Regions from separate parts of the Streptomyces sp. NPDC093801 genome, predicted to be linked through region 2. Evidence: riboswitches for the same ligand, from Rfam matches in the RefSeq annotation. Region 2 holds a riboswitch; each other region holds the start of a gene.
The links. Region 2 has a riboswitch for cobalamin ahead of AB0469_RS18990 (ribonucleoside-diphosphate reductase subunit alpha). Riboswitches for the same ligand answer to the same signal wherever they lie in the genome.

Region 1 (9,979 bases), on a different contig from region 2:
CCGCCACCGGTGAGGCGGGGGAGCCCGTCGAGGTCCACGACCCGTACAACCTCTACTTCACGCCCAACGGCAAGTACGCCGTCGTGATGGCCTCCATGGACCGCGAGCTGGTCTTCCGCGACCCCCACACCATGAACCGGGTCAAGACCGTCCCGGTGACCTGCTTCGGCGTCAACCACGCCGACTTCTCGCTCGACGGCCGCTACTTCATCGTCAGCTGCGAGTTCTCCGGCGAGCTGCTCAAGGTCGACACGGAGAAGATGGAGGTGATCGCCCAGCAGAAGCTCCCCTTCGAGGGCGCGATGCCGCAGGACGTCAAGGTCTCGCCGGACGGGAAGACCTTCTACGTCGCCGACATGATGGCGCACGGGATGTGGGTGCTCAGCGGCGACAAGTTCGACACCCCCAAGCTGCTGCCCACGGGCAAGGGCTGCCACGGCCTCTACGTCAGCCGCGACTCCCGCGAGATGTACGTCTCCAACCGCGGCGAGGGCAGCATCTCGGTCTTCGACTTCACGAAGAAGCAGCTCACCAAGAAGTGGGAGCTGCCCGACGGGGGCAGCCCCGACATGGGCGGGGTCTCGGCGGACGGCAAGGTGCTGTGGCTGTCCGGCCGCTACAACTCCGAGGTCTACGCGATCGACACCACCACCGGCAAGGAGCTGGCGAGGATCCCCGTCGGCAGCGGACCCCACGGCCTGGCGGTGTACCCGCAGCCCGGCCGCTACTCCCTCGGCCACACCGGGATCTTCCGCTAGCCGGCCCGCCGCGCGGGAACGCGACGGTGTCCCGGGGCCGGACGGCTCCCGGGACCCGTGGGCGGGACCCGCCCCCGGTGCGGCTACCCTGAGCCGGTCAACAAGCACCAGGAAGGGGTGGCCCCAGTGGCGGACATCGACAAGGCACGCGAGACGTTCGACCGGTTCGACGCGAACGGCGACGGCGTCATCACGGCCGACGAGTACAGCGCGGCCATGAAGGCGATGGGGGACCACTTCGTCACCCCCGCGATCGCCGACGCGATCATCGCGGCCAAGGACATCAACGGCGACAAGCTGCTGAGCTTCGACGAGTTCTGGGCCGACCTGAACAAGTAAGGGCCCGCCGACGGCCCCGCGCCCGCCTCCGCCCCGCCCGCCGGGGCGGGGGCGCGTCAGGCGCCGGCCGGCGGTCCGTCCCCTCCCGCGCCGGGACGGGTCATGTCCTCGACCTCGCCGAGGGCCTCCTCCAGCCAGCCGAGCCAGAAGCCCTCCAGGGCGATCCCGCCGTGCAGCACCAGCCGGCGCAGCCGGTCCGGGTCCGCGTCGCGCCCCGGCGGGAAGTCCTTCGCCTCGATGGCCTCGTACTCCGCCAGCTGCGCCCGGTGCAGCTCCAGGTGCCGCCGCAGCTCCGCGGCCAGCCCCTGCGGCCCGACCACGGCCGCCGCCCGGATCCGCAGCAGCAGCGCGTCCCGCATCGGCTTGGGATCCTGCCGCTCGTCCACCCACCGGGCCAGCTCGGCACTGCCGTCCGGCAGCACCTCGTACTCCTTCTTCTGCCCGCGCACCGGCACCTCGCTGGGCAGCGCCCGGATCAGCCCCGCCTCCTCCAGCCGCCCGAGCTCCCGGTAGATCTGCTGGTGCGTCGCGGACCAGAAGTAGCCGATCGACTTGTCGAACCGCCGCGTCAGCTCCAGCCCCGACGAGGGCTTCTCCAACAGCGCGGTGAGGATGGCATGGGGCAGCGACATGCCGCCATGGTAGGTGTGGGCGATCGTCCCGACCCCGCTCAGCCCAGCGCGGCCAGGCTCTCCGGCACGCGCGGCCCCGGCGCACCCGCGTCCAGGAAGCCGTGCGCGCGCAGGAACGCCGTCACCGCGGGGGACCACGCCTGACGCAGCCCCGCCGACGCCAGCAGCTCGGGGTCGGACAGCAGGACGCCGGCCGCTCCCACCCGGATCCCCGAAGGCGTGAGCACCGCCGCGTCGTCGGCCCACCGCACGGCCAGGTCCACGTCGTGGGTGGCCATCACCACCGTGGTCCCCGCAGCCCGCAGCCCCGCCAGGACGTCCAGCAGGCGCTCCTGCCCGTCCGGGTCGAGGCCCGCGGTCGGCTCGTCCAGGATCAGCACCCGTGGGGCCATCGCCACCGCGCCCGCGATCGCCGCCCGCTTGCGCTGCCCGTACGACAGCAGGTGCGTGGGACGGTCCCGCAGCGCGGTGATGTCCAGCGCGGCCAGCGCGGAGTCCACCCGCGCCCGGACCTCCGCCTCGGGCAGGCCCAGGTTCATCGGGCCGAAGGACACGTCCTGCTCCACGGAGGCCGCGAAGAGCTGGTCGTCGGGATCCTGCACCACCAGCTGGACGGTGGTGCGCAGCCGGATCAGCCCCCGCCGGCCGTACGCCACCTCCTCGCCCTCCAGCCGCAGCGTGCCCGATCCCGGCCGCAGGCCGCCGCTCAGCAGCCGCATCAGCGTGGTCTTGCCGCTGCCGTTGCGGCCCAGCAGCACCAGCGCCCGCCCCTCGGCGATGGCGAAGTCCACGCCCGACAGCACGGCCGGCCCGTCCTCGTACGCGTACCCGGCGCCGACCAGCTCCACCAACGGGGTCACAGCCCCAGCTCCTTCAGTACGAGGGTCCCCGCGACCAGGACGGCCAGCAGGGCGGCGGCGGCCGCCAGGAACCGCCGGGACAGCGCCGCCGGCGGGACCAGCACCCGCAGCGCGCCGTCGTAGCCGCGCCCCCCCAGCCCCTTCTGGAGCCGGGCGGCGCGGTCGAAGGCCCGGACGAACGAGGTCGCCGCGAGCCCGGCCACCGAGCGCCAGGCGGCCGCCCGCCCGGCCTGTCCGAGCCGGGCCGCCTGGGCCCGGCGGACCTGCGCCAGGGAGTCCAGCAGCAGGAAGCCGATCCGGTACATGACGAGGGCCACGTCGACCACGGGCGCGGGCACCCCGGCCCGCACCAGCCGGGGCAGCACGTCCGAGACCGGTGTGGTGAAGGCGAACAGCAGCACCCCGAGGGAGGCGGCCGAGGTGCGCAGCAGCAGGTCCAGCGCGTGCCGGGGCCCGTCCGGGGCGGGCGCGAGGAACCCGTCCGGGCCGCCCACCGACACCAGCAGCGGCAGCGCCCCGGTGACGCAGAACCCCAGCGGGACCCGGAAGGCCCGCCACAGCTGCCGTCCGGCCACCCCGGCGGGCCCCAGCAGCACGGCCAGGGTCGCGGCGGCCACCAGCGGCCCGCCGGGCCACGGGGGCAGGCACACCGCGGTGACGGTCAGCCCGAACCCCAGGAGGGCCTTCTCCAGTGGATGGCGGCCGCGCCAGCGGCTGCTGTGCGCCGCGACGTCGATGGGCAGCACCGGCTACGGCTCCCGCGTGGGCTCGGCGGGGGCCTGCGCCTGCGCGAGGGCCTGCGCCGCGCCCTGGCGGCGGCCCCTGCGGACCCCGAAGTAGTACGCGAGCACGCCCGCGCCCAGGGCCGCCTGGAGGGCGAACAGCGCGGACTCGATCTCGCCCGAGGGGGGTTCGTACAGCGGGGAGAACCAGGGCTCGTAGTCCGGCTTCAGCTCGGTGATGGCCGACTCCGCCTGGGCGTCGGCGCCCGTGAAGGGCTCCTCCTTGCCCTCGCCGAGCCCCAGTGCGAGCGGCAGCACGGCCAGCGCCGCCACCAGGAGCAGCAACAGGCTGTTGATCTTGGCGTTCCTGTTCATCGGGCGGTCGCCTCCTGCCCGGTCCGCTCGCCGCCGGTCAGCTTCGCGACCCCGAGCCGGACCAGGTCCGACCTGCTCGACTGCATCAGCAGCCGCATCACGAGCACCGTCAGCAGCCCCTCGCTGACCGCGAGCGGGATCTGGGTGAGGGCGAAGATGCCCGCGAACTTCTCCAGGGAGCCCAGGAACCCGCTCGCCGGGTCCGGGAAGGCCAGGGCCAGCTGGACCGAGGTCACGCAGTAGGTGACCAGGTCGGCGAAGAAGGCCCCGAAGAAGACCGTGACCATCAGCGGCGCACCGGACTTCCGCAGCAGCCTGTAGGCCGCGTACCCGGCCCAGGGCCCGGCGATCGCCATCGAGAAGACGTTGGCGCCGAGGGTGGTGAGGCCGCCGTGCGCCAGCAGCAGCGCCTGGAACAGCAGGGTGATCGTGCCGAGCACCGCCATGACGGGCGGCCGGAACAGGATGGCCCCGAGCCCGGTCCCGGTGGGGTGCGAGCAACTGCCCGTGACCGAGGGGATCTTCAGGGCGGACAGGACGAACGTGAAGGCTCCCGACGCGCCGAGGAGCAGCGTGCTCTCCGGGTGGGACTTCACCTCGCGGGTCAGGGCGCGGACCCCGTGGACGACGAACGGGGCGGACGCGGCGCCCCAGGCGGCCGCGTGCAGCGGGGGCAGGAACCCCTCGGCTATGTGCATGAGTTGGGAGACCTCTCCAGCACCTCGTGGATGGACGTACGCGCCCCGGCCGGTCTCCTGGCTGACGGGTACTGCCGCCCCGGCTCCGCCTTCCCGGGTCCGTACGGTCTCCCGTGCGGTCCCAGTGGCTCCCGCAAGGGGGTGGAGCTGGACTTCCCGATCACAGTGGCGAGGGCCGCACCGGTTTTCCACCGGTTTCCCGAACACCAAGGCCAGCTGACCCTAGTCGTCCGCACGGACCGGTATCAACCCGGACCGATCCGGCCGATCGGATGGCCGAATTCCGTTTCCTCCCCCGGACGGGCGCCGAGCGCTGGCGGGGCCGGCGGCCGGCCCGCAGGGTGGGGGCGTGCCCGACTTCGACTACTCCGACCTGTCCGCCGTCTTCGTCAACTGCACCCTCAAGCGCTCGCCCGAGACCAGCAACACCGAGGGGCTGATCTCCAAGAGCCGCGCCGTCATGGAGTCCGCGGGGGCCCGGACCTCGCTGATCCGCGCCGTCGACCACGACATCGCCACCGGCGTCTGGCCCGACATGACCGACCACGGCTGGGAGAGCGACCAGTGGCCGGTGCTCTACAGCCAGATCATGGACGCCGACATCCTCGTGCTCTGCGGCCCGATCTGGCTCGGCGACAACAGCTCCGTCATGAAGCAGGTCATCGAGCGGCTCTACGCCTGCTCCTCGCTGCTGAACGACAAGGGCCAGTACGCGTACTACGGACGGGTCGGCGGGGCGCTGATCACCGGCAACGAGGACGGCGTCAAACACTGCGCCATGAACGTCCTCTACAGCCTCCAGCACCTGGGCTACGCCGTCCCGCCGCAGGCCGACGCGGGCTGGATCGGCGAGGCGGGGCCGGGTCCCTCGTACCTGGACCCGGGCTCCGGCGGCCCCGAGAACGACTTCACCAACCGGAACACGACCTTCATGTCGTGGAACCTGATGCACCTCGCGGCGCTCCTCAAGCGCGCCGGTGGAGTCCCCGCCCACGGCAACCAGCGCTCCGCGTGGGACGCCGGCTGCCGTTTCGACTTCCCGAACCCGGAACACCGCTAGGGAGGGTCCTCAGCAGGTGTCCGGGTGTGCCACGTCCACCACGAGCCGCTCGGGCGCGTGCAGGACGGAGGTGCTGTAGGCGGGCTTGGTCTCGAAGGCGGCGCCGAAGGTCACGTACCCCTCGTAGTCGCCGGTCAGGGCGAGGCCCTTGAGCTTGCTCAGGCCGATCTGCTGGAGCCTGGGCCCCAGGTAGACGTTGTTGCCCGCGTCGTCGTGGCCGGCGGCGGGGTGCAGGCGGATCTGCAGGAAGTACTTCCCGGGCAGCGGCACGGGCTTGCCCGACCCGTCGTAGACCAGCTGGGAGACGGGCGTGACGGTGAACGGGGGCACGGAGCCCTGGAGGTCGACGACGATCCGGTCGTACGTGCAGTGACCGCCCCAGCGGGCGTTGACGACCAGCGGGGTGGCGGAGCGGACGGCCGCCGGGACGGCGGCCGAGGCCGGTGCGGCGAGCGCGAGCCCTGCGGTGAGCAGGGCACCCGTGGCCAGGGCCACGATCCGGCGGCGGTGCGGGTGGTGACGCATGGCGTCCCCCCGATCCTCTGAGACGGGAACCGACTGTCATCCGGTAGGACATTCCCGGGGGCCGTGTGGTTGCACGGGGCGGCCCGGCGGTCTCAGAAGGTCAGCAGCGCGCTCAGCTCGGCGTCCAGGTCGTAGTGGCGGTGCTCCTGCCCGCGCGGGACCAGCTCGGTCATCCGCCGGCACAGCCCGCGCAGGTCCTTGGCCCGCACGGAGACCACGCAGCCGTGCTCGCCGTTGGTCAGGGCCAGCAGGACCCGCGGCTCGGTGCCCGTCCAGCGCGGCCACACCTGTATGTCGCCCTCCCCGGTGGCGGAGGTCTGCCCGTCGATCAGCAGCTCCCGCGAGAACACCCAGCGGGCTATGCGCGCACCGCCGCCCCGGAACTCCACGGCGACCTCGTACGGCCGGTCCGTGCGGTAGACGAAGACGCCCTCCAGGGGGACCGCCGTCGGTGCGGCCTCCAGCCGCATCGGCAGTACACGGTGTTCGGTGATGGCCATGGCGGCTGCCTCTCTTCGCGGGGTAACAGCGCCCCCCGCAGCACGCTAGTGCACCGAGCGCCCCTCACCCGGGGGCCGAAGGTCCCGACCCGGGCGGGCCCTGGGACCCCTTTCGCCGGACGCGCGGAGGGGCCCGGCGCACCCGCCGGGCCCCTCGTCACGCTGCGTCGGTCAGGTCAGCACTCGATGACGTTGACCGCGAGGCCGCCGCGCGCGGTCTCCTTGTACTTGACCTTCATGTCCGCGCCGGTCTCCTTCATGGTCTTGATGACCTTGTCCAGGGAGACCTTGTGGCTGCCGTCGCCGCGCATCGCCATCCGGGCGGCCGTGACCGCCTTGACGGCCGCCATGCCGTTGCGCTCGATGCACGGGATCTGCACCAGGCCGCCGACCGGGTCGCAGGTCAGGCCCAGGTTGTGCTCCATGCCGATCTCGGCCGCGTTCTCGACCTGCTCCGGGGAGCCGCCCAGCACCTCGGCCAGGGCGCCGGCCGCCATGGAGCAGGCGGAGCCGACCTCGCCCTGGCAGCCGACCTCGGCGCCCGAGATGGAGGCGTTCTCCTTGAAGAGCATGCCGATCGCGCCCGCGGCCAGCAGGAAGCGCACCACGCCGTCCTCGTCCGCGCCGGGCACGAAGTTCACGTAGTAGTGCAGGACCGCCGGCAGGACGCCCGCGGCGCCGTTGGTCGGGGCGGTCACCACGCGCCCGCCCGCCGCGTTCTCCTCGTTCACCGCCATCGCGTAGATCGTCGTCCACTCGCTGCGGTGCAGCAGCGGGTCGCCCTCGGTGCGCAGCTGGCGCGCCGTGGCGGCGGCCCGGCGCTTGACGCGCAGCCCGCCCGGGAGGATGCCCTCGCGGGACATGCCGCGCGAGACGCAGGACTGCATGACCCGCCAGATCTCCAGGAGGCCCTCGCGGATCTCCTCCTCGGTGCGCCAGGCCTTCTCGTTCTCCATCATCAGGGAGGAGATCGACAGGCCGGTCTCGTTCGCGAGGCGGAGCATCTCGTCACCCGAGCGGAAGGGGTACTTCAGCACGGTGTCGTCGAGCTTGATCCGGTCCTCGCCGACCGCGTCCTCGTCCACGACGAAGCCGCCGCCGACCGAGTAGTAGGTCTTCTCCAGCAGCGGGGCGCCGGAGGCGTCGTAGGCGAAGAGGGTCATGCCGTTGGCGTGGTACGGCAGCGAGCGGCGGCGGTGGAGGATCAGCTGGTTCGGCTCGTCGAAGTCGATCTCGTGGACATCGCCTATCTCGGTGCCCAGCAGGCGCAGCTTCCCGGTGCGGCGGATCCGCTCGACCTCGTCGTCGGCGGTCTCGACGTCCACCGTGCGCGGGGAGTGGCCCTCCAGGCCCAGCAGGACCGCCTTGGGGGTGCCGTGGCCGTGGCCGGTGGCGCCGAGGGAGCCGAAGAGCTCCGCCCGCACGGAGGCGGTCTGGGCGAGGACGCCGTCCTTCTTCAGGCGCGACACGAACATGCGCGCCGCGCGCATCGGGCCGACCGTGTGGGAGGAGGAGGGGCCGATACCGATGGAGAAGAGGTCGAAGACGGAGATGGCCACTGGCGGACTCCCTTGTCGGCTCGTGGGGTGGAGAGGGGGGGCAGGGGTGTGGGTGGAGCGGGTGGTGCGGGGGGGATCTGCGGATTTTGTCCGGCAGACGAGCGTAACGCGTGGAGATGAACGTTTCGGCTCGCGGAAGGGTCCGGCGGACGTGAGCCGGCTCGCGTTCCGGTGCCCCGGCGTGGGGAGGGGGGCCGGGGAAGAAGACAGAAAGGGGCCCGGCCCTGTGCGGTACAAGGCCGGACCCCCTCCTGGCCCGCTGCTAGAGCGACGGGTACAGCGGGAACTTCGCGGCGAGCGCGGAGACGCGCGCCTTGAGGTCGTCCGCGTCGAACGCCGGCTTCAGGGCCTGCGCGATGATCTCGGCGACCTCGCGGAAGTCCTCGGCGCCGAAGCCGCGGGTGGCGAGCGCCGGCGTACCGATGCGCAGACCCGAGGTGACCATCGGCGGGCGGGGGTCGTTCGGGATGGCGTTCCGGTTGACCGTGATGCCGATCTCGTGGAGCCGGTCCTCGGCCTGCTGGCCGTCCAGCTCGGAGTTGCGCAGGTCGACCAGGACCAGGTGCACGTCGGTGCCGCCGGAGAGGACGGAGACGCCCACCTCGGTGACGTCCGGCTGGACCAGGCGCTCGGCGATGATCTTCGCGCCCTCCAGGGTGCGCTCCTGGCGCTCCTTGAACTCGGGCGAGGCCGCGACCTTGAAGGAGACCGCCTTGGCCGCGATCACGTGCTCCAGCGGACCGCCCTGCTGACCGGGGAAGACCGCGGAGTTGATCTTCTTGGCCAGCTCCTGCGTCGACAGGATGACACCGCCGCGCGGACCGCCGAGGGTCTTGTGCGTGGTGGTGGTGACGACGTGGGCGTGCGGCACCGGGTTCGGGTGCAGGCCCGCGGCGACCAGGCCCGCGAAGTGGGCCATGTCGACCATCAGGTAGGCGCCGACCTCGTCCGCGATCCGGCGGAAGGCGGCGAAGTCCAGCTGGCGCGGGTAGGCGGACCAGCCGGCGACGATCAGCTGCGGCTTGGACTCCTTGGCGAGGCGCTCGACCTCGGCCATGTCGACCTGGCCGGACTCGTCGACGTGGTAGGGGACCACGTTGTAGAGCTTGCCGGAGAAGTTGATCTTCATGCCGTGGGTCAGGTGACCGCCGTGGGCCAGGTTCAGGCCCATGATCGTGTCGCCCGGCTTCAGCAGCGCGAACATCGCGGCGGCGTTGGCCTGCGCACCGGAGTGCGGCTGGACGTTCGCGGCCTCGGCGCCGAAGAGCGCCTTGATGCGGTCGATCGCGATCTGCTCGACCACGTCGACGTGCTCGCAGCCGCCGTAGTAGCGGCGGCCCGGGTAGCCCTCGGCGTACTTGTTGGTCAGGACCGAGCCCTGGGCCTCCATGACGGCGACCGGAGCGAAGTTCTCCGACGCGATCATTTCCAGGGTCGACTGCTGGCGCACGAGCTCGGCGTCGACGGCGGCGGCGACGTCGGGGTCGAGCTCGTGGAGGGGGGTGTTCAGAACGGACATCAGGATCCCCTGGGGTGTCAGTTACTTGCCGGTGGTGAGGGCGGTGTACTCGTCGAAGGAGAGCGCGTCCTTGGGCTCCTCCGAGAGCTTCACCTTGAACAGCCAGCCACCCTCGAACGGGGCGGAGTTCACCAGCGCCGGGTCGTCCACGACGTCCTGGTTGAACTCGACGATCTCACCGGAGACGGGGGAGTACAGGTCGCTGACCGACTTCGTCGACTCCAGCTCGCCGCAGGTCTCGCCCTCGGTGACGGTGTCGCCGACCTCGGGGAGCTGGGCGTAGACGACGTCACCGAGCGCGTCGGCGGCGAAGGCCGTGATGCCGACCGTCGCGACGCCGTCGACGGCGTCCGACAGCCACTCGTGCTCCTTGGTGTAACGCAGCTGCTGGGGGTTGCTCATGGCCTGATTCTCCTGGATGCGGTGCGGTGG
Region 2 (9,979 bases):
CGCGAGGAGGGGCGGGACGGGGGCCGGCTGCGGGGCTGTGCCCCTTCGGCCGTCCGGCGGACTTCTGTGGTGCGTCCTGTGGAGCGCTGGTCGTCGCTCCCTGGGAGTGCACGGTCATGGCTTGGCTTCCTCGCGGTTGACTGTGGAGTCAAATGCGCGACCGGGGGCGCGGCAGGCGGCCGGGGCCTGCCGCACCCCCCGGTGCGTTCACACTGCTGGGTCGTGCGGGTGCTGCGGGGTGCGGTGGTTACTTGTTGATGCGGTTCGCGATTTCCTTGTCCGCGTCCGCGCCCGCCTTGGCGGCGTCCTCACCCTTCAGGACCTTGGTCATGAACTCCTTGATGGGGTTCGGCTCGGTCTCGACGTTCGCCCAGCCCGCGGTCACCGGGGTGATCTTGCCGTTGAGGCCGGCCTTGGCCATGGCCTCGGCGAAGGAGCCGGCGGCGGGGGTGAAGTTGGCGCCGACCTGGTTGGGCAGCAGCGCGCCCTTGACCTCGGCGGCGTACTTGGTCATCTGGTCCTTGCCGGTGGCCAGGGCCAGCCACTCCTTGGCGAGCTCCTTGTTCTTGGAGCGCTCGGCCACGGCGAGGTTCGAGCCGCCGAGGAAGACGGTGCCGGACTTGTCGGCCGTCTTGCCCGGGATCGGGAAGTAGCCGAAGTCGGCGTCCTTGCCCGCGTCCTTCAGCGCCTTCTCGGCACCGCCGGCCTCCCAGCCGAGGCCGATCCAGGAGGAGACGCCGCCCTTGGGGACGATGTCGGTGGACTGCTGCGGGGTGGCCTCGTCCTTGTCCTTGGGGGCCGTGGAGTAGGACTGGAGCTTCTTGTAGAAGTCCATCGCGGCGGCGGCCTGCGGGGTGGAGAGCTGGCCCTTCCACTTGCCGCCGTCCTTGACGGCGAGGTCGCCGCCCTCGTCCCAGATGAAGCCGGCGAGGATGTACCAGCTCTGGCCGGGGAGGTAGATCGGCTGGGCGGAGGGGTCGGACGCCTTCAGCTTCTCCAGGCCGGCGATCCACTCGTCGCGGGTCTTCGGCGGGGTGACGCCGGCCTTCTCGTAGGCCTTCTTGTCGTAGACGACCACGCGGTTGGCGGCGTACCAGGGGGCGGAGTAGAGCTTGCCGTCGACCTCGGCGGAGGCGAGCATGCTCTTCTGCCAGGCGTCGGCGCCGAGCTGGGCCTTGTCCTTGGTGAGGTCGGCGAGGCCGCCGGTGACCGCGTAGCCGGCGGTCTGCGTGTTGCCGAGCTCGAGGACGTCCGGCGGGGTGTTCTCGGAGAGGGCCGTGGTGACCTTCTCCTGGATGCCCGTCCACTTCTGCTCCTCGACCTTCACCGTCACACCGGGGTGCTTGGCCGAGAACTCCTTGTTGACCTGCTCGATCCAGGCCTTCGGGGCGGATCCGTCCATCACCCAGACGGTGATCTCCTTGGCGCCACCCGACGCGTCGGACTTCGGCTTGTCGTCGCCGCCGTTGCCGCACGCGGCGACACCGACCATCATGCCCACGACACCGACCGCCGCAATGAGCTTGCGCTTCACGCCACCCTCCTCAGGGATGCTGCTGCTGTGCACCTTCCCTCGCCCGCCGCGGTGACGTACGTACCAAGTACTGCCCGTGGGGCCGGGATCTGATCCATATTGGTGTAGACCAGTACCGGGAGCTTGGCCTAGACCTTTAGGGGTGTCAAGGGTCTAATGAGCGGGTGCTCGGTCCGTTATCGGACCGACACCTGGGGGAGGGAGGAGGCCTGCCCTCCCGCCCGTGTCACCATGTGACCGCACATATCGGAGGAGCCGGTGACGGCAGCGAAACTGGAGTCGGGAAGGCGGGCGGCGATGTCCACCGAAGGGGCGACCACGGAGCCGGAGGGCGGGCCAGCCACTCGAACGGCGCGTGTGCCCAAGTACTACCGACTCAAGCGGCACTTGCTCGACATGACCGAAACCCTGCCCCCCGGCACCCCGGTGCCGCCGGAGCGGACGCTCGCCGCCGAGTTCGACACCTCCCGGACCACGGTCCGGCAGGCCCTCCAGGAGCTGGTGGTCGAGGGCCGGCTGGAGCGCATCCAGGGCAAGGGCACCTTCGTCGCCAAGCCCAAGGTCTCCCAGCCGCTGCAACTCTCCTCCTACACCGAGGACATGCGCGCGCAGGGCCTGGAGCCGACCTCCCAGCTCCTGGACATCGGCTACGTGACCGCCGACGACACCCTCGCCGGACTGCTCAAGATCGCCACCGGCGGGCGGGTGCTGCGCATCGAGCGGCTGCGCCTGGCCAGCGGCGAGCCGATGGCCATCGAGACCACGCACCTGTCGGCCAAGCGCTTCCCCGCGCTGCGCCGCTCGCTGGCCAAGTACACCTCCCTCTACACCGCCCTGGCCGAGGTGTACGACGTCCGGCTCGCGGAGGCCGAGGAGACCATCGAGACCTCCCTCGCCACCCCGCGCGAAGCCGGGCTGCTCGGCACCGACGTGGGCCTGCCGATGCTGATGCTCTCGCGGCACTCGCTGGACGCCGACGGCGAACCGGTCGAATGGGTGCGATCGGTGTATCGCGGCGACCGTTACAAGTTCGTTGCCCGTCTCCAGCGACCTGCCGTGTGATCACCTGTTGACTCTCCTTCGAACCCCGGTGGACGCTCGTACCGCTATGCGGACGGGGGCTTACGTCCACCGGTAACCCCCCGTAGATTCCGTGCGCTTACGCAGATGATCAACGAGGGGACGAGGATCATGCCGGAACCGGGAGCAACAGGGACACAGCGGACGCCGACGGCGAGAGCCACCCCGCGGTCGATCGCCGTATGGGCGGCCGTGGCCCTCGTGGGGGCCGTCGGCTGGGGCGTGCTGGCGCTCTCGCGCGGTGAGGAGATCTCGGCCGCCTGGCTGCTCGCCGCCGCGCTGGGCTCGTACGCCATCGGCTACCGCTTCTACGCGCGGTTCATCGCGAACCGCGTGCTGAAGCTGGACAAGACCCGGGCCACCCCCGCCGAACGCCTCGACAACGGCGTCGACTTCCACCCCACCGACCGGCGCGTGCTCTTCGGCCACCACTTCGCCGCCGTCGCCGGCGCCGGCCCGCTCGTCGGCCCGGTGCTCGCCGCCCAGATGGGCTACCTGCCGGGCACCATCTGGATCGTCGCGGGCGTCATCTTCGCAGGCGCCGTCCAGGACATGGTGACGCTGTTCTTCTCCACCCGGCGCGACGGCCGCTCGCTCGGCCAGATGGCCCGGGACGAGATCGGCCCCGTCGGCGGCGCCGCCGCGCTGCTCGCCGTGTTCACCATCATGATCATCCTGCTGGCGGTGCTCGGCCTGGTCATCGTCAACGCGCTGGGGCACTCCCCCTGGGGCGTCTTCTCCATCGGCATGACCATCCCGATCGCCCTCTTCATGGGCGTCTACCTGCGCTACCTGCGGCCGGGCCGGGTCACCGAGGTCTCCGTCGTCGGCGTCGCGCTGCTGCTCCTCGCGATCGTGGCGGGCGGCTGGGTCGCCGAGTCCTCCTGGGCGGACTTCTTCACCCTGGACAAGGAGACCCTGGTCCTCTGGATGATCGGGTACGGCTTCTTCGCCTCGGTCCTCCCGGTGTGGCTGCTGCTCGCCCCGCGCGACTACCTGTCCACCTTCATGAAGGTCGGCACGATCGCGCTGATGGCGGTCGGCGTGGTCGTCGCGATGCCGACGCTGAAGATGCCGGCGGTGACCGACTTCGCCACGCGCGGCGACGGCCCGGTCTTCGCCGGCTCGATGTTCCCCTTCGTCTTCATCACCATCGCCTGCGGCGCCCTGTCCGGCTTCCACTCCCTGGTCGCCTCGGGCACCACCCCGAAGATGATCCAGAAGGAGACCCAGATCCGGATCATCGGCTACGGCGCGATGCTCACCGAGTCCTTCGTCGCCGTGATGGCCGTGATCGCCGCGTGCATCATCGAGCCCGGCCTGTTCTTCGGCGTCAACTCCCCCGCCGGGGTCATCGGCACCACCGTCCAGAGCGCCTCGGCGGCGGTCGGCCACTTCGGCTTCGCCATCTCCCCCGACGCCCTCGCGCAGGCCGCCAAGGACGTGGAGGAGACCACCCTGCTCTCCCGGACGGGCGGCGCGCCGACGTTCGCGCTCGGAATGTCGGAGATCTTCTCCGCCGTGGTCGGCGGGGCCGGGATGAAGGCGTTCTGGTACCACTTCGCCATCATGTTCGAGGCCCTGTTCATCCTGACGACGGTGGACGCGGGCACCCGCGTGGGCCGCTTCATGCTCCAGGACACCCTGGGCAACGTGCACAAGTCCTTCAAGGACGTGAGCTGGAAGCCGGGTGTCTGGCTGGCCAGCGTGGTCGTCGTCGGCGGCTGGGGCTACTTCCTGTGGGTCGGCGTCAAGGACCCGCTGGGCGGCATCAACCAGCTCTTCCCGCTGTTCGGCATCGCGAACCAGCTGCTCGCCGCGGTCGCGCTGGCCGTGTGCACCACGCTGCTCGTCAAGTCGGGCCGGCTCAAGTGGGCCTGGGTCACGGGCGTTCCGCTCGCGTGGGACGTGGCCGTCACCCTGACGGCGAGCTACCAGAAGGTCTTCTCGGAGGACGTGAAGATCGGCTTCTTCGCGCAGCGCGACAAGTACCAGACCGGCATCGACGCCGGGAAGGTGCTGCCGCCCGCCAAGACCATGGACGAGATGCACACCGTGGTCACCAACGCCACGGTCGACGGGGTCCTCTCGGCCCTCTTCGCCGTCCTGATCGTCATCGTCCTGCTGGACGCGGCCCGCACCTGCGTCAAGGCCGTCTCCGACCCGGGCTCCGTCCGCCTCTCCGAGGTGCCGTGGACCGAGTCGAAGATCATCGCTCCGGCCGGGCTGATCGCGACGGCCGAGGAGAAGACCGAACTCGCGGCGGCCGGCCTCGACGGGGGCGGCGGCCGCGTGAAGGACCCGGTCGCATGAGCGGCGCGGTCCGCGGGGCGCTGGCGAAGGCGCGGTACTACGTCCGGGAGTTCTCCGGCGAGGCCGCCTACGACCGCTACGTCGCCCACGCCCGCACCCACGACCCCGAGGCCGAGGTCCTGACCCGCCGCGCCTTCGAACGCGCCCGCACCGACGCCCGCGAAGCGGACCCCCGCGAGGGCTTCCGCTGCTGCTGAACCCACGAGAAGGGCCCCGCCGTCCCCCACCGGACGACGGGGCCCTCCGCCTTTTCCCGCCTTTTCCCGGCTTTTCCCGGCGCACCCGGCCCTTCCGGCGACGGCGCCGGGCGCGGCGCCCGTGGCGCACACTCGCAGGCATGGACTTCGAGATCAGGACGGCAAGAGAAGACGAATACGCGCGGCTCGGCGCGATCACCGCGCAGGCCTACGGCGGCGACGGGCTGCTGGACCTCGACGACGACGACCACTACCTGGACGTGCTCCGCGACGTCGCCGGCCGGGCCGGCGACGGGGACGTGCTCGTCGCCGTGCGGGACGGACAGGTGCTCGGCGGAGTGACCTTCGCCGCACCCGGCAGCCGGCTCGCCGACATCGCCGGCCCGCACGACGCCGAGTTCCGCATGCTCGCGGTCGCCGCCGAGGCGCGCGGACAGGGCGTCGGGGAGGCCCTCGTCCGCGCCTGCGCCGACCGCGCCCGGGCCCTGGACGGGGTCACCGCACTGGTGCTGTCCACGCAGCCGGCCATGCGTGGAGCCCAGCGGATCTACGAACGGATCGGCTTCGTCCGCACCCCGGAACGGGACTGGTCGCCCCTCCCCGCACTGACCCTGCTCACGTACCGAATGGAGCTGTGACGACACGCTCCGCATGCACCCGACACAACATGTGGGGGCTACCGCATCGGGTCGCCCCCACATGTATGCTCATGGCTGCTGCCGCCGCAGGGGAATCCGGTGGGAATCCGGAACTGTCCCGCAACGGTGTGACGTACGCCGAACGGTGTATCCGCGAGTCCGAAGACCTGCCGGCAGTGCCCCCCGGATCGACCGAGCCGGGGTGTCGATTCGTCCGGGCCTCGCGGTTGGGCCGGTGGACGCCACGCGGTGGTGAGCGCTCTCGTGCGCGCGCCCGCGTGCGCCCGCTCGCGCCCGCTCCGCCGATGACCGGGCCGAGTGAGGGAGAGCTCCCCCGTGACCATCGCGCCCGCCGCACCGCGCGCCGAGTCCGACCACCCCGAAGCCGAAGGTCCCGGGGCCGCGCTGCTGCGCACCCTCACCGAGCTCACGGCCGACCTCCCCGACACCGACCCCGGCCGGGTCGCCGCCGCCGCCCTGCGCGGCCGCAGCGCCGCCGCCGACGAGGCCGAGCTGCGCGGGCTCGCCACCGAGGCCGCGGCCGGCCTGATCTCCGAGGACCCGGCCTACTCCCGCCTCGCCGCCCGCCTGCTGACCCTGGCCGTGGCCGACGAGGCCGCCGGACAGGGCGCCACCTCCTTCGCCGAGTCCGTCGCCGTCGGCCACCGCGAGGGCCTGATCGCCGACCGCACCGCCGAGTTCGTCGCCGCCCACGCCGCCCGCCTGGACTCCCTCGTCGAGCTCGCCCTCGCCGAGGGCGCGGACGACCGCTTCGGCTTCTTCGGCCTGCGCACCCTGCACAGCCGCTACCTGCTGCGCCACCCGCTGACCCGTCAGGTGATCGAGACCCCGCAGTACTTCATGCTGCGCGTGGCCTGCGGCCTCGCCGAGGACGACAGCGTCCGCGCGGTCGAGGAAGTCGCCTCGCTGTACCGGCTGATGAGCCGCCTCGACTACCTGCCGTCCTCCCCGACGCTGTTCAACTCCGGCACGCGCCACCCGCAGATGTCCTCCTGCTACCTCCTCGACTCCCCCCTGGACGAGCTGGACTCCATCTACGACCGCTACCACCAGGTCGCCCGCCTCTCGAAGCACGCCGGCGGCATCGGCCTCTCCTACTCCCGCATCCGTGCCCGCGGCTCGCTGATCCGCGGCACCAACGGCCACTCCAACGGCATCGTGCCGTTCCTGAAGACCCTCGACGCCTCCGTCGCCGCCGTGAACCAGGGCGGCCGCCGCAAGGGCGCCGCCGCCGTCTACCTGGAGACCTGGCACGCGGACATCGAGGAGTTCCTGGAGCTCCGCGACAACACCGGCGAGGACCAGCGCCGCACGCACAACCTCAACCTCGCCCACTGGATCCCGGACGAGTTCATGCGCCGCGTGAACGCCGACGCCGAGTGGTCGCTGTTCTCCCCGTCCGACGTCCCCGAGCTGGTGGACCTGTACGGCGAGGAGTTCGACGCCGCCTACGTCAAGGCCGAGGCCGCCGGGCTCGCCAAGAAGACCATGCCGGCCCGTGACCTCTACGGCCGCATGATGCGCACCCTCGCCCAGACCGGCCAGGGCTGGATGACCTTCAAGGACGCCTCCAACCGGACGGCGAACCAGACCGCGCTGCCCGGCACCGTGGTCCACTCCTCCAACCTCTGCACCGAGATCATCGAGGTCACCAACGACGGCGAGACGGCCGTCTGCAACCTCGGCTCCGTCAACCTCGGCGCGTTCGTCGTCGACGGGGAGATGGACTGGGAGCGCCTGGACGAGACCGTCCGCACCGCCGTGACCTTCCTCGACCGCGTCGTCGACATCAACTTCTACCCGACCGAGCAGGCCGGCCGCTCCAACGCCAAGTGGCGTCCGGTGGGCCTGGGCGCGATGGGCCTCCAGGACGTCTTCTTCAAGCTGCGCCTGCCCTTCGACTCCGCCGCGGCGAAGGCCCTCTCCACGAAGATCTCCGAGCGCATCATGCTCGCCGCGTACGAGGCCTCGTGCGACCTCGCCGAGCGCAGCGGCCCGCTCCCGGCCTGGGCCGAGACCCGCACCGCCCAGGGCGTCCTGCACCCGGACCACTACGAGACCGAGCGCCACTGGCCCGAGCGCTGGGACGCCCTGCGCGCCCGGATCGCGAAGTCCGGCATGCGCAACTCGCTGCTCCTCGCGATCGCCCCGACGGCGACCATCGCCTCGATCGCCGGCGTGTACGAGTGCATCGAGCCGCAGGTCTCCAACCTCTTCAAGCGCGAGACCCTCAGCGGTGAGTTCCTCCAGGTCAACGGCTACCTCGTCGAGGACCTCAAGAAGCTGGGCGTGTGGGACGCGCAGACCCGCGAGGCGCTGCGCGACTCCTCCGGCTCCGTCCAGGGCTTCGGCTGGATCCCGGAGGAGGTCCGCGAGCTGTACCGCACGGCGTGGGAGATCCCGCAGCGCGGCCTGATCGACATGGCGGCGGCCCGTACGCCGTACCTGGACCAGAGCCAGTCGCTGAACCTGTTCCTGGAGACGCCCACCATCGGCAAGCTCAGCTCGATGTACGCGTACGCCTGGAAGCAGGGCCTGAAGACCACGTACTACCTGCGCTCGCGCCCGGCGACGAAGATCGCCCGCGCGGCCTCCGGCGCGGCCGTCCCGGCCGTCGCCACCCCCACCCAGCTGCCGCAGGCCCTCGACGCCGAGGCGCTGGCCTGCTCCCTTGAGAACCCCGAGTCCTGCGAGGCCTGCCAGTAATGAGCTCCACCGAGAAGAAGAACCTCCTCGACCCGGGCTTCGAGCTCACGCTCCGCCCGATGCGCTACCCGGACTTCTACGAGCGCTACCGGGACGCGATCAAGAACACCTGGACGGTGGAGGAGGTCGACCTCCACTCCGACGTCGCCGACCTCGCGAAGCTGACGCCGGCCGAGCAGCACATGATCGGCCGCCTGGTCGCGTTCTTCGCGACGGGCGACTCGATCGTGGCGAACAACCTGGTCCTGACGCTGTACAAGCACATCAACTCCCCGGAGGCGCGCCTGTACCTGTCGCGCCAGCTGTTCGAGGAGGCCGTGCACGTCCAGTTCTACCTGACGCTGCTCGACACCTACCTGCCCGACCCGGACGACCGCGCGGCCGCCTTCGCGGCCGTGGAGAACATCCCGTCGATCCGTGAGAAGGCGCAGTTCTGCTTCAAGTGGATGGACTCGGTCGAGAAGATCGACCAGCTGGAGACGGCCGCCGACCGCCGCCGCTTCCTGCTGAACCTGATCTGCTTCGCCGCCTGCATCGAGGGCCTGTTCTTCTACGGCGCCTTCGCGTACGTGTACTGGTTCCGCTCGCGCGGCCTGCTGCACGGCCTGGCGACGGGCACCAACTGGGTCTTCCGCGACGAGAGCGCCCACATGAGCTTCGCGTTCGAGGTCATCGACACCGTCCGCAAGGAGGAGCCGGAGCTCTTCGACGCCGAACTCCAGCAGCAGGTCACCGACATGCTGAAGGAGGCCGTGGAGGCGGAGCTCCAGTTCGGCCGCGACCTGTGCGGTGACGGCCTGCCGGGCATGAACACCGACTCGATGCGCGAGTACCTGGAGTGCGTCGCCGACCAGCGCCTGGTCCGCCTCGGCTTCCCGCCGGTGTACGGCTCGCAGAACCCGTTCTCGTTCATGGAGCTCCAGGGCGTCCAGGAGCTGACGAACTTCTTCGAGCGCCGCCCGTCGGCCTACCAGGTGGCCGTCGAGGGCACCGTCGACCTGGACGAGGACTTCTAGTCCCCACGGTCTACCCCCGCGCGAGGATGCCGGGACGCGTCGTACGAGCGCGTCCCGGCTCCTCGCGTTCGGCATGTCCGGGGCCGGTGTCCGCCCCCGGGCGTTCCCGGGCCGCGGCCCTGAGCCGGCGGTCGACGTGCCGGTCGTGGAGGGCGCCGTAGAGGGAGGGGGCCAGGAGGAGGGCGACGACGGCGAGGACGGTGAGGTGGTCGAGGAACGTGTTCATGACTCCAAGATCGCCGGGACGGCGGATGTACGACTTCGCGGTGTGCGCGGCCGAGGAAGGGCCGCTGACCATGGCGGACGTCGGCTTCGCGATCGCGCCGGTGCACGGGCTGGAGCGGTTGGAGGAGGCCGATCTGATCTGTCTGCCCGCCGACCGCGCCGCGCCGGTGCGGGACTATCCCGAGCCCTTCCTCGACGCCCTGCGCCGGGCCGTGGACCGCGGGGCGCGGGTGCTCAGCGTGTGCAGCG
Region 3 (9,979 bases), on a different contig from region 2:
CTCGGGCTGACCGAACTTCGCGGTGTCGGCGGCAAGAAGGATGTCGCAGAGCATGGCCAGCTCGCATCCGCCGCCCAAGGCGTACCCGGAGACCGCGGCGAGGGTGGGTGTACGGACCTGGCCGAGCCGGTCCCACGCGGTGAACCAGTCGCTGAGGTACATGTCCATGTAGCTTTGCGGGCGCATCTCCTTGATGTCCGCCCCGGCCGCGAACGCCTTCGCCGAGCCGGTGAGGACGATGCAGCCGACGTCAGGGTCCCGGTCGAGTGCCTCCGTGGCGGCCACGACCTCGGTCATGACCTGGAGGTTGAGGGCGTTGAGCGCCTGGGGCCGGTTGAGGGTCAGGACGGCGACGCGTCCCTTGCGCTCGAGGAGGATGGTCTCGTACGTGGTCATGTGGTGGTTCCGTTCTGGTTCGGTCCGGCCGGTCGGAGGGTGCGGACGATTGCCGAGAAGTCGAGCTCCGCGCCGTCGCCCGCGGCGAACGCCGCGTAGAGCTCGGCAGCCTTGAGGCCCAGGGGCGCGTCCACCCCGCCAGCCCGCAGGGCGTTGGCGGCGAGGCCGAGGTCCTTGGCCATGAGCGGGGCCGCGAAGCCGGGGCGGTACTCGCGGTTGGCGGGGCTGGCCGGAACGGGGCCGGGGACCGGGCAGTTGACGGTCAGGGCCCAGCACTGGCCCGATGCCGTGGAAGCGACGTCGTAGAGGGCCTGGTGGTCCAGGCCCAGGCTCTCGGCGAGGACGAAGGCCTCGCTGACCCCGATCATCGAGACGGCGAGGATCATGTTGTTGCAGATCTTCGCCGCCTGGCCGGCGCCTGCCGTGCCGCAGTGCACGGCCTTCTTGCCCATGGCGTCGAGCAGCGGCTCGGCGGCGGCGAACTCCTCGGGTCCGCCGCCCGCCATGAAGGTGAGCGTGGCCGCCTCAGCACCCACCACCCCGCCGGACACCGGGGCGTCCAGTGCCCGGTGACCGGCCGCGGCGGCGGCCTCGTGGGCGGCCCGGGCGTCGGAGACGTCGATGGTGGAGCAGTCGACGAACAGGGTGCCGGGCCGGGCTGCGGCCAGGACGCCTAGCTCGCGGTAGAGGGCGAGGACGTGGTGGCCGGCCGGCAGCATGGTGATCACCACCTCGGCGTCCGCTACGGCTCCGACTGCGGACGGAGCGGGTTCGACCCCGTGGGCGGCGGCGGTGGCCAGCAGCTCGGGTACGAGGTCGAAGCCGAGGACGCGGTGGCCGGCCTTGACGAGGTTGGCGGCCATCGGGCCGCCCATGTGGCCGAGCCCGATGAACGCGACGGTGGTGCTGGTCACCAGACGACCTCCTGAGACGGAGCGGTCGCGCCGAGCCGGAGCTCGTGCGCGTCGAGCGGGGCGAAGAACCGGTCCACGGCGGCGGGGCTGACCTCTTCGAGGGTGGCGGGGGACCAGTGCGGGGTGCGGTCCTTGTCGATGACCTGGGCGCGGATGCCCTCGACGAGGTCTGGGGAGGACAGCGCCGTGCAGGAGACGCGGTATTCCTGTTCCAGGACGCGTTCCAGCGGTCCGAGTCGGCGGGCCCGGCGCAGCGCGGCCAGGCTGACCTTGACCGCCGTGGGGGACTTGGACAGGAGGGTGTCCGCCGCGGCCTTGGCGGCGGGTTCCCCCGAGGCCAGCAGCCGGGCGACGATCTCCTCGGCGGTGTCGGCGGAATAGCAATGGTCGATCCACTCGCGCGCCGGGGCGAGGGCGCCGGGTTGCGGCTGCCGTACGTACCGCTCCAGTACGGCGTGTACGGGTTCCGCGGCCAGCTCTCGGGCCAGGGCGGGCAGGTCGGCCGAGGGGACGAAGTGGTCGGCGAGCCCGCACAGGAGTGCGTCGGCGGCGCCGACGGGTGCGCCGGTGAGGGCCAGGTGGGTGCCGAGTTCCCCGGGCGCGAGGGCCAGCAGGTACGTGCCGCCGACGTCCGGGACGAAGCCGATGCCGGTCTCGGGCATGGCCACGCGGGAGCGTTCGGTGACGATGCGGACGCTGCCGTGGGCCGAGATCCCGACGCCGCCGCCCATGACGATGCCGTCCATGAGGGCGACGTACGGCTTGGGGTAGCGGGCGATCAGGGCGTTGAGCCGGTACTCGTCGCGCCAGAAGGCCGCCGAGGCGGTGCCGCCGGTGCGGGCGTCCTCGTGGATCGCACGGATGTCCCCGCCGGCGCACAGGCCCCTGTCACCGGAGCCGTCGATGACGACCAGCTCGATCGCAGGGTCGTCGGCCCAGGCCGTGAGTGCCTCCTCGATGCGGAGCACCATGGGGTGGCTGAGGGCGTTGAGTGCCTTGGGGCGGTTGAGGGTGATGTAGGCGGCGTGGTCCTCGGTGCGGGTGAGGACGTGGTCGTGATCGGTCGGTGTGTGGTTGGTCATCGCAGGGTCTCCGTGAGTCCGCGCGCGACGATGACGCGCATGACCTCGTTGGTGCCTTCCAGGATCTGGTGGACGCGCAGGTCGCGGACGATCTTCTCGATGCCGTACTCGCTGAGGTAGCCGTAGCCGCCGTGCAGCTGGAGGGCCGCGTCGGCGACCGTGTACCCGGTGTCGGTGGCGAACCGCTTGGCCATCGCGCACAGTCGCGGGGCCAGCGCATCGCCCGTGTCGAGGGCCTCGGCGGCCTGCCGGACCAGGGCGCGGGCGGCGGCCAGCTCGGTGGCCATGTCGGCCAGCCGGAACTGGAGCGCCTGGCGGTCCAGGAGCCGACTGCCGAAGGCCTCGCGGTCCGCCAGGTAGGACAGCGACCGGTCCAGGGCGCTCTGGCCGCCGCCGAGCGAGCAGGCGGCGATGCCGAGTCGGCCGCCGTTGAGGCCGCTCATGGCGATGCGGAAGCCGTCGCCCTCCGAGCCCAGCCGCCGGTCGGCGGGGAGGCGGACGCCGTCGAGGACGACCTGGCGGGTCGGCTGGGCGTTCCAGCCCATCTTCCGTTCGTTCGGCCCGAACGAGACCCCCGGGTCCTCGCGTTCGACGACGAACGCGGAGATCCCGCCCGGGCCCGACTCGCCGGTCCTCGCCATGACCACGTACACGCCGGCCGATCCGGCACCGGAGATGAACTGCTTGACGCCGGTCAGGACGTAGTGGTCACCCTGCCGCTCCGCGCGGGTGCGCAGCGCGGCGGCGTCCGATCCCGCGCCCGGTTCGGTCAGGCAGTAGCTGCCCAGGGTCGCCGCGGAGCACAGGCCGGGCAGCCAGCGGGCGCGCTGGGCGTCGTCGCCGTAGCGGTCGATCATCCAGGCGACCATGTTGTGGATGGACAGGTAGCCGGCGATGGACGGGCAGCCGGTGGCGAGGGTTTCGAAGACGAGGACGCCGTCGCTGCGTGACAGGCCCGAGCCGCCGTGTTCCTCGCGGACGTACACACCGGCGAGACCGAGGGCGGCGGCCTGTCGGATGACGTCGACGGGGAAGTGCTTGTCCTGGTCCCATGCCAGGGCATGGGGGGCCAGTTGCTCCTGGGCGAAGTCGAGGGTGACCTCGGCCAGGGCGAGCTGGTCCTCGGTGAGGGCGGTGGTCACGGCGCTCACCCCATCGTCGGGATGGTGAAGCTCGCGCCTTCCTTGACCCCGGAGGGCCAGCGCGAGGTGACGGTCTTGGTGCGGGTGTAGAAGCGGATCGAGTCCGGGCCGTGCTGGTTCAGGTCGCCGAATCCGGAGCGCTTCCAGCCGCCGAAGGTGTGGTAGGCGACCGGTACCGGGATGGGGACGTTGACGCCGACCATGCCGGTGTTGACGCGGCGTGTGAACTCGCGGGCGGTGTCCCCGTCGCGGGTGAAGATCGCCACTCCGTTGCCGTACGGGTGCTCGCTCGGCAGGCGCAGGGCCTCCTCGAAGTCGGCGGCTCGGACGACCGACAGGACGGGGCCGAAGATCTCCTCGCGGTAGACGCGCATCTGCGGGGTGACCCGGTCGAAGAGGGAGGCGCCGGCGAAGTAGCCGTTCTCGTGGCCTTCCAGAGTGAACCCGCGGCCGTCGACGACGAGTTCGGCTCCCTCGTTGACGCCGATGTCGACGTAGCGGCGGACCCGGTCGAGGGCGTCCCGGCTGACCAGCGGCCCGAAGTCGGCCTCCGGGTCGTCGGACCGGCCGATCTTCAGGGTGGCGATGCGGTCCTTGAGGGCGGCGACCAGCCGGTCGGCCGTCTCCTCGCCGACGGGTACGGCGACGGAGATGGCCATGCAGCGCTCGCCCGCCGAGCCGTAGCCGGCGCCGATGAGGGCGTCGACGGCCTGGTCGAGGTCCGCGTCCGGCATCACGATCATGTGGTTCTTGGCGCCGCCGAAGCACTGGGCGCGCTTGCCGTGGGACGCGGCGGTGGCGTAGATGTGCGCGGCGATCGGGGTCGAGCCGACGAAGCCGAGGGCCTGGACGCGCGGGTCTTCGAGGAGGGTGTCGACGGACTCCTTGCCGCCGTTGACCACGTTGAGCACGCCCGGCGGCAGTCCCGCCTCCAGGAACAGCTCCGCGAGCCGCAGCGGTACCGACGGATCGCGCTCGGACGGCTTGAGGATGAACGCGTTCCCGCAGGCCAGCGCGGGCGCGGCCTGCCACAGCGGGATCATCGCGGGGAAGTTGAACGGCGTGATGCCGGCGACCACGCCGAGCGGGCTGCGCAGGGAGTGCACGTCGATGCCGGTTCCGGCGTTGTCGGTGAACTCCCCCTTGAGGAGGTGCGGGATCCCGGCGGCGAACTCGACCACCTCCAGGCCGCGTTGCAGGTCGCCGTGGGCGTCGGCCACGGTCTTGCCGTGCTCGGAAGACAGAAGCCTGGCCAGGCTCTCGCGTTCGCCTTCGACGAGCTGGAGGAAGCGCAGCAGCACGCGGGCGCGTCGCTGAGGGTTCCACTGCCCCCAATCGACCTGCGCCTCCTCGGCGTTGGCGATGGCGGCCTCGGTGTCGGCGCGCCCGGCCAGGGGCACGCGCGCCTGGACGGCGCCGGTGTTGGGGTCGTACACGTCGGCGAAGAGTCCGGAGGTGCCGGTGGTGTGCTTTCCGCCGATGAAATGGGTGAGTTCACGGACCATGGGTGCCTGCTCTCGTCAGGTTGGATCCGGGGATGGCACGGCAGACCGGCGGACGACACCCTGATGGGGGTGTGCCGCTGCGGAAAGCCGTGGGAACTACGAGCGCACGGAAGTGGTGTGCGTGCGCTCCGCCGGATCACCAGGGTCGTGGGTACAAACCGGTGCCATGCGTGTCTGCTCCATCCTCGTGGACAAACGCGGGAACAATCCGCGGCCGGTATCCTGACTCCCGGATCCCCGCGCGCCGCCCGCCTTCCCGACAGACTTCGTCAGTGGCGTGTGGATGGCAGCACACTCCCCGGTCACAGTGGCGGGACCGTGCCGGATTCACACCGGCTTCCCTGCACCGCGGACCTTGTGCCAGGAACATATAGTTGGACGTCCTAGTAAGTCCAGACTCACCGCTCGGGCGGGCCTAGAGTCGCCGTATGCGCATCGTCTCCCTGCTCCCGGCGGCCACCGACATCGTGGCGGACCTCGGACTCGTCTCCGACCTGGTCGGACGCACCCACGAATGCGACTGGCCGCCCGCAGCGGTCGCCTCCGTACCCGTCGTGACCCGGGCCGAATTCGACGCGGACGTGCTCACCAGCCGGGAGATCTCCACCGCGGTGGGCGGCGCGGCACACAGTGGATCCTCGCTCTACACCCTGGACACGGAGGCGCTCGCCGCCCTCGCACCGGACGTCCTGCTCACCCAGGACCTCTGCCAGGTCTGCGCGGTGTCCTACGAGGCGGTCTCCCACGCGGTGCGCGTCATGGACGCCGGCCCCCGGGTGCTGAGCCTGGAGCCGCGGACGTTGGACGACGTACTGGACTGCCTGGTCACGGTGGGCGAGCTGCTGGGGGTGGGGGAGGCTGCCGAGCGGCGACGCACGGAGTTGCGTGGCCGCCTGGCCGAGGTCCGGCGCCGCACGGCGGGGCGAGCGCGGCCCCGGGTCGTCGCCATCGAGTGGCTCGACCCGCTCTGGCCCGCCGGCCACTGGGTACCGGAGCAGATCGCCGCGGCCGGCGGCGAAGCGCTCCTGGCCGAGCCCGGTGAGCACACCAAGCCGATGACGTGGGAGGCGGTACGCGAGGCCCGCCCGGACGTGATCCTCGTGCTCCCGTGCGGTTTCCCGCCCGAGCGGACCATGACGGAGCTCGACCTGCTCACCGCCCAGCCGGGCTGGCACGAACTGCCCGCCGTGGCGGCCGGCGAGGTGTGGGTCCTGGACGGACCTGCGTACTTCAACCGGCCGGGCCCCCGCGTGGTCCGCGGCGCCGAGGTGCTCGCCCACGTGCTCCACGGCGTACGGGCGGGGGACCCGGTGACCGAGGCGGAGGCTCGGCGGCTGCGGTGAGCCGGATCCTCAGCCCCGGTCCCGGGCGACGGGGTAGGGGATGAACGTGCTGCTGTTCTCGTCAACGGTGAGTGTCCGGCCGAGGGGCGGGACGGCGCGCTGGGGGCAGTCGAGGCGTTCGCAGAGCCGGCATCCCATGCCGATGGGGGTGGCGGCGGAGGCGTTGTCCAGGTCGAGGCCGTCGGAGTAGACGAGCCGGGACGCATGCCGGATCTCGCAGCCAAGCCCGATGGCGAAGGTCTTGCCGGGCTCGCCCCAGCCGCCGCGGTGCCGGGTGACGGCCCGGGCGGTCCACAGGTAACGCTGGCCGTCGGGCATGGCGGCGACCTGGACGTGGATCCGGCTGGGCGCGGCGAAGGCCTCGTACACGTTCCACAGCGGACAGGTGCCGCCCGCGCGGGAGAAGTGGAACCCGGTCGCCGACTGCCTCTTGGACATGTTCCCGGCCCGGTCGACCCGCACGAAGGAGAACGGCACCCCGCGCAGCCTGGGACGTTGCAGGGTGCTCAGGCGGTGGCAGACGGTCTCGTAGCCGAGGCCGAAGTGGTCGGTGAGGCGTTCGATGTCGTAGCGGAACTCTTCGGCGGCCGTGTGGAAGGCGCGGTACGGGAGGATCAGTGCGGCGGCGAAGTAGTTGGCGATGCCGATGCGGGCCAGGCTGTGGGCGGGGGAGCCCGGATCGAAGTCCTCGGCGGCCAGCCGGTCCAGCTCGTCCCCGTGTTCCAGGAGCGCCAGCTGGGTGGCTATGCGGAACGCCTGCTGGCCGGGGCGGAGCCGACCGGACAGGTGCAGGACCCGCGTTCCGGCATCGAAGTGGTGCAGGCGGTCGGAGTCCGAGGTGAGCCGGATCCCGTGGTGGTCGGCCAGGCGCTTCGACAGCAGCCGGACGACCTCTCCCGGGCGGATGCCCATCTCCCGGGCGAGGCCCTCGGCGGCGACGTCGGTGTCGTGGAGGTAGTTCTGGCGGCGGTAGAAGAACTCGCGGATCTCCTCGTGCGGTGAACGCGGCGCGGCCGGTCCACCGTCCCGGCCGTCGGCGGTGTCGGCCAGCCGCTCGGCCAGGAGTTGGCTGCGCCGACCGAGGTCCAGCAGGACGGAGGCCACCGCCGGCATCCGGGTCGCGAGCTCGGCGAGGTCCGAAGAAGAGACGCGGGCCCCGGCGATCTCGCCCGCCAGTGCCTCGCGCAGATCGGCCACCAGCCGGCTGGTGTCGCGTTCGGAGAAGAAGCCGGGGTCCACGCCGAACGCCTCGGTCAGCCGCAGCAGGACAGGCACGGTCAATGGCCGGGAGTCGTGCTCCATCTGGTTCAGGTAGCTGGGGGAGATGGCCAGGACCCGGGCCAGCTCGGCCTGGCTCATCCGGCGCTCCTCGCGCAGCCGCCGCAGCCGCGCTCCCGCGTACGTCTTGCTCACCTGGGCTCCTTCAGCCGCTCCCGCCAGGGCTTCAGCGTACGCACGATCCTGCCCACGCCAACCTTTGCAAGCTTGGCAATTCGGCCGCAGAAGATTCGCAGAAGTTGGCAGATGTGCGGCATTGATGGCACTGCGTGCCGCTGTCAGAGTCTGTCGTGCGGCCCGCCGGACCCCCGGCGGCCGGGCCGACTGGACGGAGCCCGACTCGCGCCCTGACGTCGGAGATTCCGGCCGTCCGCCCCGGCTGACCTGCAGCATTGCCCAGCTCCTCCCCAGGTGGGGGCCGGCGGCCGCAAACCCAAGAACACGGCACACAGTGCCAATCTCTCGTCGCGACGGACGCGGCATTGGCAGACCAAGCGATTCATGGAGACGGTGACGGTCATGGCAGACACGAACACGACGGCGGCGGCCGAGCAGCTGAAGCAGCGGTGGGCGACGGACCCGCGCTGGGCGGGCATCGAGCGGACCTACACCGCCGAGGACGTCGTCAGGCTCTCCGGCAGCGTCCGCGAGGAGCACACCCTCGCCCGCCGAGGCGCCGAACGGCTGTGGCGGCAGCTCCACGACCTCGACTACGTCCACGCCCTGGGCGCGCTCACCGGCGGACAGGCCGTCCAGCAGGTCCGCGCCGGCCTTCAGGCGATCTACCTCTCCGGCTGGCAGGTCGCCGCCGACGCCAACCAGGCTGGACACACCTACCCCGACCAGTCCCTCTACCCGGTCAACTCAGTCCCCCAGGTGGTCCGTCGGATCAACAACGCGCTGCTCCGGGCGGATCAGATCGCCACCGCCGAAGGCGGCTCGGACACGACGGACTGGCTGGCGCCGATCGTCGCCGACGCGGAGGCCGGCTTCGGCGGCCCGCTGAACGCCTTCGAGCTCACCAAGGCGATGATCGCGGCCGGTGCAGCGGGCATCCACTACGAGGACCAGTTGGCCTCGGAGAAGAAGTGCGGCCACCTCGGCGGCAAGGTCCTCGTCCCCACGTCCCAGCACATCCGCACCCTCAACGCCGCACGTCTGGCCGCTGACATCGCGGACACCCCGACCCTGATCATCGCCCGCACCGACGCCCTCGCCGCGAACCTGCTGACCAGCGACGTCGACGACCGCGACGCGCAGTTCTGCACCGGCGAGCGCACCGCGGAGGGCTTCTACCGGGTGCAGAACGGTATGGCCCCCGTCATCGCACGCGGCCTCGCCTACGCCCCGTACGCCGACCTCATCTGGGTCGAGACCGGCACCCCGGACCTCGCCCAGGCCCGCGAGTTCGCCGAGGCGATCCACGCCCGGCACCCGGACCAGATGCTCGCCTACAACTGCTCGCCGTCCTTCAACTGGAAGGCCGCGCTGGACGACGACCAGATCGCCAAGTTCCAGCGGGAGCTCGGCGCGATGGGCTACAAGTTCCAGTTCATCACCCTGGCCGGCTTCCACTCCCTGAACCACGGCATGTTCGACCTCGCCCGCGGGTACGCCGAACACGGCATGACCGCCTACGTCGACCTGCAGGAGCGCGAGTTCGCCGCCCAGCAGCACGGCTTCACCGCCGTCAAGCACCAGCGCGAGGTCGGCACGGGCTACTTCGACCTGGTCTCCACCGCCGTCAACCCGGCCTCCTCCACCACCGCCCTCGCCGGCTCCACGGAGGTAGAGCAGTTCCACTAGGACGCTCTGCCCCCTCCCGGCCCGGCCGTGGCCGGAGGCCCGTGTTCAGCGGGAGCCGGAGGACCGTCTCCGTCCGGCTCCCGCCCCACCCTCGTCGCCTCGTCAGGAGACCGCATGACCACCACCGCCACCACGCACCAGGTCCGCGTCCTTGCGGCACCCGGCGACCGCCACGACGAGATCCTCACCCCGGAGGCGCTCGACTTCATCGGCCGCCTCGACGCGGCCTTCGCCCACCGCCGCGCCGACATCCTCAAAGAGCGGCTCCGCCGCAAGGACCGCCTCATCTCAGGCTCCCCGCTGGACTTCTCCATCGCCACCGCCGCCGTCCGCGCCGACCCCCACTGGCGCGTGGCCCCACCGGCCCCGGGCCTGGAGGACCGCAGGGTGGAGATCACCGGCCCGCCGGACCGCCGGATGACGGTCAACGCGCTCAACTCCGGTGCCAAGGTGTGGATGGCCGACTTCGAAGACGCCACCGCCCCCACCTGGAACAACGTCATCGGCGGCCAG

Region 1: linked by a shared signal. The riboswitch ahead of AB0469_RS15895 (energy-coupling factor ABC transporter permease) and the one ahead of AB0469_RS18990 (ribonucleoside-diphosphate reductase subunit alpha) in region 2 are both predicted to bind cobalamin.
Region 3: linked by a shared signal. The riboswitch ahead of AB0469_RS01625 (CoA-acylating methylmalonate-semialdehyde dehydrogenase) and the one ahead of AB0469_RS18990 (ribonucleoside-diphosphate reductase subunit alpha) in region 2 are both predicted to bind cobalamin.

The regions. Positions count from the first base shown of each region.
Region 1 covers NZ_JBFBDP010000012.1:83,475-93,453, reverse strand. The annotation lists gene AB0469_RS15925 (hypothetical protein) at 1-758, shown strand, start outside; gene AB0469_RS15920 (EF-hand domain-containing protein) at 885-1,097, shown strand; gene AB0469_RS15915 (PadR family transcriptional regulator) at 1,154-1,729, opposite strand; gene AB0469_RS15910 (ATP-binding cassette domain-containing protein) at 1,768-2,589, opposite strand; gene cbiQ (cobalt ECF transporter T component CbiQ) at 2,586-3,335, opposite strand; gene AB0469_RS15900 (energy-coupling factor ABC transporter substrate-binding protein) at 3,339-3,686, opposite strand; gene AB0469_RS15895 (energy-coupling factor ABC transporter permease) at 3,683-4,384, opposite strand; cobalamin riboswitch at 4,414-4,643, opposite strand; gene AB0469_RS15890 (flavodoxin family protein) at 4,734-5,444, shown strand; gene AB0469_RS15885 (hypothetical protein) at 5,454-5,969, opposite strand; gene AB0469_RS15880 (SsgA family sporulation/cell division regulator) at 6,062-6,469, opposite strand; gene AB0469_RS15875 (L-serine ammonia-lyase) at 6,646-8,028, opposite strand; gene glyA (serine hydroxymethyltransferase) at 8,291-9,547, opposite strand; gene gcvH (glycine cleavage system protein GcvH) at 9,569-9,949, opposite strand.
Region 2 covers NZ_JBFBDP010000015.1:70,333-80,311, forward strand. The annotation lists gene AB0469_RS18960 (sugar ABC transporter permease) at 1-118, opposite strand, end outside; gene AB0469_RS18965 (extracellular solute-binding protein) at 248-1,534, opposite strand; gene AB0469_RS18970 (GntR family transcriptional regulator) at 1,832-2,596, shown strand; gene AB0469_RS18975 (carbon starvation CstA family protein) at 2,726-4,927, shown strand; gene AB0469_RS18980 (YbdD/YjiX family protein) at 4,924-5,124, shown strand; gene AB0469_RS18985 (GNAT family N-acetyltransferase) at 5,265-5,762, shown strand; cobalamin riboswitch at 5,818-5,952, shown strand; gene AB0469_RS18990 (ribonucleoside-diphosphate reductase subunit alpha) at 6,099-8,489, shown strand; gene AB0469_RS18995 (ribonucleotide-diphosphate reductase subunit beta) at 8,489-9,505, shown strand; gene AB0469_RS19000 (hypothetical protein) at 9,516-9,731, opposite strand; gene AB0469_RS19005 (helix-turn-helix domain-containing protein) at 9,706-9,979, shown strand, end outside.
Region 3 covers NZ_JBFBDP010000001.1:344,482-354,460, reverse strand. The annotation lists gene AB0469_RS01645 (enoyl-CoA hydratase) at 1-396, opposite strand, end outside; gene mmsB (3-hydroxyisobutyrate dehydrogenase) at 393-1,313, opposite strand; gene AB0469_RS01635 (enoyl-CoA hydratase/isomerase family protein) at 1,307-2,392, opposite strand; gene AB0469_RS01630 (acyl-CoA dehydrogenase family protein) at 2,389-3,543, opposite strand; gene AB0469_RS01625 (CoA-acylating methylmalonate-semialdehyde dehydrogenase) at 3,540-5,039, opposite strand; cobalamin riboswitch at 5,234-5,412, opposite strand; gene AB0469_RS01620 (cobalamin-binding protein) at 5,468-6,382, shown strand; gene AB0469_RS01615 (short-chain fatty acyl-CoA regulator family protein) at 6,392-7,795, opposite strand; gene aceA (isocitrate lyase) at 8,180-9,466, shown strand; gene aceB (malate synthase A) at 9,581-9,979, shown strand, end outside.